DNA from 3 places in the Agromyces sp. NPDC058126 genome. Region 3 is predicted to be linked to each of the others. Evidence: predicted binding sites of a transcription regulator. Region 3 holds the regulator's gene; each other region holds the start of a gene.
What was found. The regulator LexA, encoded in region 3, represses DNA repair genes until DNA is damaged. The targets are predictions, from matches to a motif close to TCGAACANNTGTTCGA.

Region 1 (2,263 bases), 570 kb from region 3:
ACGACGAGCAGGAGGAGCTCCGGCGCCTCCGGTCCTCGATCGGCGGGACGGCGCGCAACGTCTCGCACGGGCGGGCGGCGACCGACAACGACAAGTTCCTCAAGTACTTCAAGGGCGAGAACGTCGAACGTTCGATCGCACGCCGGGTGCGCAACGCCGAGCAGCGGCTCGCGACGCTCGAACGCGAGCAGCTGCGGAAGCCCCCTGCGCCCCTCGCGTTCGCCGGGATCCCGTCGGGATCGCATGCGCTCGAGGAGTCCGCCGGGCTGCTCGTGCAACTCGACGACGTCGAGGTCCCGGGCCGGCTGCGGCTCGAGCGGCTCCGGCTCGAGCCGCTCTCGCGACTGCTCGTGACGGGGGCGAACGGGGCGGGCAAGTCGACGCTGCTCGGCGTGCTCGCCGGGTCGATCGTCGCCGACCGGGGAGCGGTGCAGCGCCGCAGGGGACTGCGCGTGCAGCTGCTCGAGCAGGACGTCCGCTTCGCCGATCCCGCGGCGACGCCGCGGGCGACGTACGAGCGCGTGCTCGGCGAGCGCCGTGCCGAGCAGGTGCCGCTCTCGGGCCTCGGCCTCCTCGCCCCGCGCGACCTCGGGCGGCCCGTCGGCGCGCTCTCGGTCGGGCAGCAGCGCCGGCTCGCGCTCGCGCTCGTCCTCGCGCGCCCGCCGCACGTGTTCCTCCTCGACGAGCCGACGAACCACCTCTCGCTCGCGCTCGCGACCGAGCTCGAGGAGGCGCTCGGCGGCTACCCCGGCGCGGTCGTCATCGCGAGCCACGACCGCTGGCTGCGCCAGCGCTGGTCGGGGGAGCGGCTCGAGCTGCACCAGGGCAGGGCGGCCCCCGTCGCGGTCGCCGGCTGAGCAGGCGGGATGCCTCGGGGTGCGCCCCGAGGCATCCCGTTCTTCGGACATTCGCCCCTGCACGCTTGCGCGAGATTCGAATATATGTTCGAATGAACGAGTGCGGTGGAGCGGGCAGGAGTTGGGAGTCGACCAGGTCGACGCCCTTCCCGGCCTCGCCCGGCTCAACAACCTCGTGCGATCCGTGCAGACGCCCGAGTTCGCCGGCGTCACCTTCCACGAGGTGCTCGCGAAGTCGGCGCTGAACCGAGTGCCCGGCCAGTCGATGATGCCGTTCGGCTGGACCATCAACCCGTACCGGGGCTGCAGCCACGCATGCCTCTATTGCTTCGCGCGCCCGACGCACGAGTATCTCGATCTCGACGCGGGCGACGACTTCGACCGTCAGATCATCGTGAAGGTGAACCTCGCCGAGGTGCTGCGGCGCGAACTCGCCCGGCCGTCGTGGCGGCACGAGCCGGTCGCGCTCGGCACGAACACCGACCCGTACCAGCGGGCCGAGGGGCGCTACGAGCTCATGCCCGGCATCATCGACGCGCTCACGACGAGCGGCACCCCGTTCAGCATCCTCACGAAGGGCACGCTGCTGCGCCGCGACCTGCCGCTCATCGCGGCGGCGGCCGAACACGTGCCGGTCGATCTCGCCATGTCGATCGCGATCCACGACCACGAACTGCAGCAGTCGCTCGAACCGGGCACGCCGTCGACGAAGGCGCGGCTGGCGACCGTGACGGCGGTCCGCGATGCCGGGCTCGACTGCGCGGTGTTCCTCATGCCCGTGCTGCCGTACCTCACCGACACGCGGGCGCACCTCGACGAGGCGCTGCGGCAGGTGAAGGCGGCCGGGGCGACGAGCGTGCTGTACGCCGCGCTCCACCTGCGCGGGGCGGTCAAGCCGTGGTTCATGCAGTGGCTCGAACGCGAGCATCCCGAACTGGTGCCGAAGTACCGCTCGATGTACTACGGCAACAACGCCTACGCCCCGAAGGACTACCGACGCTGGCTCGCCCAGCGCATCCATCCGCTGATCCGGGCGCACGGGCTCGAACGCGGCATCGAAGACCCGGTGACCGGCGGAGTCCGGTCGACGGCAGAGCCCCGCGACCGCTGGACCCGGCCGGGGGCGGCTGGGCGGCCGAACGGCGCTGGTGCCCATGCGGGCTCCGAGAGGGCGTCGTCCACGCTCGAACTCCCCGCCGGACTGGGCGCGCTCGCCGACCCGGCGGCCCTGTTCTGACCCGCCATGAGCGGGCCGTCCTGACCCGTCATGAGCGAAACGCTGCGCTCGCGGTGCGTGAAGATGCGCGAATTCCCGCCGAACTGAGATAATTCGCTGAGTCCGATCGGCTCGCGAAGGTCGGGCGCTGCTCGCGAGTGGAGGTTCACGATGAGCCTGGGGTTGCCGG
Region 2 (2,263 bases), on a different contig from region 3:
AGCAGATCATCCGCCCGACCGGCCTCGTCGACCCCCAGATCGTGGTGAAGCCGTCGAAGGGGCAGATCGACGACCTCCTCGAGGAGATCCGCAAGCGGGCCGAGCGCGACGAGCGCGTGCTCGTCACCACGCTGACGAAGAAGATGGCGGAGGAGCTCACCGACTTCCTCACCGAGGCGGGGGTGCGGGTGCGCTACCTGCACTCCGACGTCGACACCCTGCGCCGTGTCGAGCTCCTCACCGAGCTGCGCGCCGGCGTCTACGACGTGCTCGTCGGCATCAACCTGCTGCGAGAGGGCCTCGACCTGCCCGAGGTCTCGCTCGTGGCGATCCTCGACGCCGACAAAGAGGGGTTCCTCCGGTCGTCGACCTCGCTCATCCAGACCATCGGTCGCGCGGCGCGCAACGTCTCGGGCGAGGTGCACATGTACGCCGACGTGCTCACCGACTCGATGAACCAGGCCATCGACGAGACGACCCGCCGCCGCGAGATGCAGCTCGAGTACAACCGGGTGAACGGCATCGACCCGCAGCCGCTGCGCAAGCGCATCGCCGACATCACCGAGGTGCTCGCGCGCGAGGAGGCCGACACGGCGGCGCTGCTCGCCGGCCGCGACGGCCGCAAGAAGTCGCCGGTGCCGAACCTGAAGCGCGAGGGCATCGCGGCGGAGGGGGCGAACGATCTCGAAGACCTCATCCGCGACCTCAACGAGCAGATGCTCGAGGCTGCCGGCGAGCTGAAGTTCGAACTCGCCGCGAGGCTCCGCGACGAGGTGTCCGAACTCAAGCGCGAGCTGCGCCAGATGGAGAAGGCGGGCCATCTCGGCTGAGCATCCACGAGGGTCGGCGACGCACTCGGTCGTCGCCCCGCACGCGCCGATCGAACATATGTTCGCTCAGAGCGCGTGTACCCCGGCCGTGCGTGTCGGTGGTCCTCTTTAGACTCGAAGGGTGCCAGTTTCACGTCTCGATGCCCATTCGCGCCTGAGTGTCCGCGGAGCCCGCGTACACAACCTGCACAACGTCGACGTCGAGATTCCGCGCGACGCGATGGTGGTGTTCACCGGGCTCTCCGGGTCGGGCAAGTCGTCGCTCGCCTTCGACACGATCTTCGCCGAAGGTCAGCGGCGTTACGTCGAGTCGCTCTCGGCGTACGCGCGGCAGTTCCTCGGGCAGGTCGACCGTCCCGACGTCGACTTCATCGAGGGACTGAGCCCCGCCGTGTCGATCGACCAGAAGTCGACGAACCGCAACCCGCGCTCGACCGTCGGCACGATCACCGAGATCTACGACTACATGCGACTGCTCTGGGCCCGCATCGGCGTGCCGCACTGTCCGGTCTGCGGCGAGAAGATCCAGCGGCAGACGGTGCAGCAGATCGCCGACCAGCTGATGGAGCTCGAAGCGGGCACGCGGTTCCAGGTGCTGAGCCCCGTCGTCTCGAAGAAGAAGGGCGAGTTCGTCGACCTCTTCCGCGAGCTCGCGGCCCAAGGCTACTCACGCGCGGTCGTCGACGGCGAGGTCGTGCGACTCGACGAGCCGCCGAAGCTGAAGAAGCAGGTCAAGCACGACATCTCGGTCGTCGTCGACCGGCTCGTCGCGGGCCCCGAGGTGCTCGGGCGCCTGACCGACTCGCTCGAGACGGCGCTCCGGCTGACCGACGGCCTGGTCCAGGTCAACTTCGTCGACGAGGAGGGGCCGGCGGCGTGGGCCACCTTCTCCGAGAAGCTCTCGTGCCCGAATCAGCACCCCATCCAGCTCACCGAGATCGAACCGCGCACCTTCTCGTTCAACGCCCCGTTCGGCGCGTGCCCCGAGTGCTCCGGCCTCGGCACCCGCATGTCGGTCGACGAGGCGCTGCTGCTCGGCGATCCCGAGCTGAGCATCGCCGAGGGCGTCATCCTCCCGTGGACCTCGCAGGGCAAGAGCCTCTACAACTACTACGAGAAGCTGCTCGACGGCCTCGCGAGGGATCTCGGGTTCTCGCTCGACACCCCCTGGGAACAGCTCGGCGAGGACGCCCGCAACGCGGTGCTCCGCGGCGACAACTTCGAGGTCAAGGTGCGGTGGCGCAACCGCTACGGCCGCGAGATGAGCTACAGCTCCGGCTTCGAGGGCGTCGTGCCGTACATCGAGCGGCAGTACCTGCAGGCCGAGACCGACGTGCAGCGCGCACGGTGGTCCGAGTACCTGCGCGAGGTGCCGTGCCCCGTGTGCGACGGCAAGCGGCTGAAGCCCGAGGTGCTCTCGGTCCTCATCCACG
Region 3 (2,263 bases):
GCCTGGAGCAGGTGCTGGAGCACCTCGTTCGACCCGTTCGCGGCCCAGATGTGCTCGGGCCCGAGTCCGTGGCCGAGGTAGCGGGCGAGCGCCTCGCGCAGCTCGGCGAACTCGCGGTCGGGGTAGCGGTTCAGCCGGAGGATCGCGGCGGCGACGCGGGCCACGATGTCGTGGGCGACGTCTTCGGGAATGGGATGCGTGTTCTCGTTGACGTTGAGCGCCACGGGGACGGACTTCTGCGGGGCGCCGTACGGCGAACGGCCGCGGAGGTCGTCGCGGATGGGGAGATCATCGAGACTCGTCACCGAACCATGCTAGCCACGCGAGGGCGGCGTCCCCTCCGTGAGACCCCGTGTGACCGGGCGGGCCCGCCTACTCGGCCGCCGGCACGGCGAGCTGCTGGCCCGGCACGATCGTGGCCTCGTCGAGGCCGTTGATGCGGACGATCTCGGCGATCGTGTCGCGCGGATCGGCGGTGGGGGCGATCGACTCGGCGATCTCCCAGAGGGACGCGCCGACCTCGACGGTGACGTACTCGAGCGCGGCCCCCGCGCCGGCGCCGGAGACGTCGGCCGCAGCGCCGCCGGCCCCGAGCACGACGACGAACGCCCAGACGACGAGCGGGAGCGCTGCGAGCGTCGTGAAGACCACTCGGCCCCGCCGGGTCAGTCGCAGGCGGGTGCGGACCGCAGCCGCCTCGCCTGCGCCAGCACGCGCGAGACGGTCGGGCTCGTGGAACGGCACCGGGCGGGACTGCACCGGGGCGTACCCGCCGGTCATGATCGCTGCGCTCATCTCACACCTCCTGAGTGAATCGCATCCGGCCCTCGGCCGGGAGGGCCGAATGCGAATCTATGTTCCGAATATATCTTCGAATGAATTCGAAGGCAAGTATCCGAACACCGCCGTTCTCGTGCACGAATATGCCGACACACTCGAACGAATGTTTGCCGCACCCCTGCGAGGCGGATACAGTTTCGAATGTCTGGACAACAGTGCAGCAGGAACCACCGACATCCGATCGCGCGGCGATCGCAACGAGGGGCGGAGACCGTGAGCGACAACGACGTGCGTGACATCGGAAGGGCGCGTCGACGCAAGAGCCTCAGTGCCAAGCAGCTCGCCATCCTCGAGGTCGTGCAGCGCTCGGTCGCGAGCCGCGGCTATCCGCCCAGCATGCGCGAGATCGGCGACGCCGTCGGGCTCTCCTCACTGTCGAGCGTGACGCACCAGCTCAACCAGCTCGAGCTCGCCGGCTACCTGCGCCGTGACCCCAACCGCCCCCGCGCGCTCGAGGTCCTCATCGAGGTGCCCGGACTCGAGGAGCGCGCTCCCGCCGCGGGCGACGCGGCCCCCGTCGGCGACGCTGCGATGGTGCCGCTCGTCGGCCGCATCGCCGCCGGTGTGCCGATCACCGCCGAGCAGCAGGTCGAAGAGGTCTTCCCGCTCCCGAGGCAGCTCGTCGGCAAGGGCGAGCTGTTCATCCTCAAGGTCGTCGGCGACTCGATGATCGACGCCGCCATCTGCGACGGCGACTGGGTGGTCGTGCGCTCGCAGCGCACCGCCGAGAACGGCGAGATCGTCGCGGCCATGCTCGACGGCGAGGCGACCGTCAAGGTCTTCCGCCAGCGCGACGGCCACACGTGGCTGCTCCCCCGCAACAGCGCGTTCGAGCCGATCGTGGGCGACCACGCCGAGGTGCTCGGCAAGGTCGTCTCGGTCCTCCGCGCGGTCTGACGCGGGTACGCGACCCCGGCCGCGCGAGCGGCCCCGCACGCACCGCAAGACAGAGAAGAGGGGCGGATGCCGCGCAGCACGCGGCATCCGCCCCTTCTCGTCGTCCGGCTAGCCCGCGAGCACCGGCTCGGTGCGCGCCTCGAGCTCGGCGCGCACCGCGCGCGTCGCCTCGAGGATGTTCTCGAGCGAGGCGACCGTCTCGTCGTAGCCGCGGGTCTTCAGACCGCAGTCGGGGTTCACCCAGAGCCGCGACGCCGGGATCTCGGCGACCGCACGCTCGAGGAGCGCCTGCACCTCGGCCGTCGACGGCACGCGCGGCGAGTGGATGTCGTAGACGCCCGGGCCGATGCCGTGGTCGAAGCCGCTCGTCGAGAGGTCGTCGACGACCTCCATGCGGCTGCGCGCCGCCTCGATCGAGGTCACGTCGGCGTCGAGGTTCTTGATCGCGTCGATGACGACGCCGAACTCCGAGTAGCAGAGGTGGGTGTGCACCTGCGTCGCCGCCGCCGCGCCCGCGGTCGCGAGC

Region 1: a site for LexA is predicted at 934-949, ahead of ACFVTR_RS02625 (Rv2578c family radical SAM protein). Genes of this name have one in related genera too.
Region 2: a site for LexA is predicted at 881-896, ahead of uvrA (excinuclease ABC subunit UvrA). Genes of this name have one in related genera too.

What each region holds. Positions count from the first base shown of each region.
Region 1 is NZ_JBHVTS010000001.1:570,120-572,382, forward strand. Features, by position in the region: gene ACFVTR_RS02620 (ATP-binding cassette domain-containing protein) at 1-857, shown strand, start outside; gene ACFVTR_RS02625 (Rv2578c family radical SAM protein) at 958-2,094, shown strand; gene ACFVTR_RS02630 (sensor histidine kinase) at 2,245-2,263, shown strand, end outside.
Region 2 is NZ_JBHVTS010000003.1:455,794-458,056, reverse strand. Features, by position in the region: gene uvrB (excinuclease ABC subunit UvrB) at 1-830, shown strand, start outside; gene uvrA (excinuclease ABC subunit UvrA) at 952-2,263, shown strand, end outside.
Region 3 is NZ_JBHVTS010000001.1:1,141,312-1,143,574, reverse strand. Features, by position in the region: gene ACFVTR_RS05110 (histidinol-phosphate transaminase) at 1-305, opposite strand, end outside; gene ACFVTR_RS05105 (LysM peptidoglycan-binding domain-containing protein) at 373-795, opposite strand; gene lexA (transcriptional repressor LexA) at 1,054-1,737, shown strand; gene metE (5-methyltetrahydropteroyltriglutamate--homocysteine S-methyltransferase) at 1,846-2,263, opposite strand, start outside.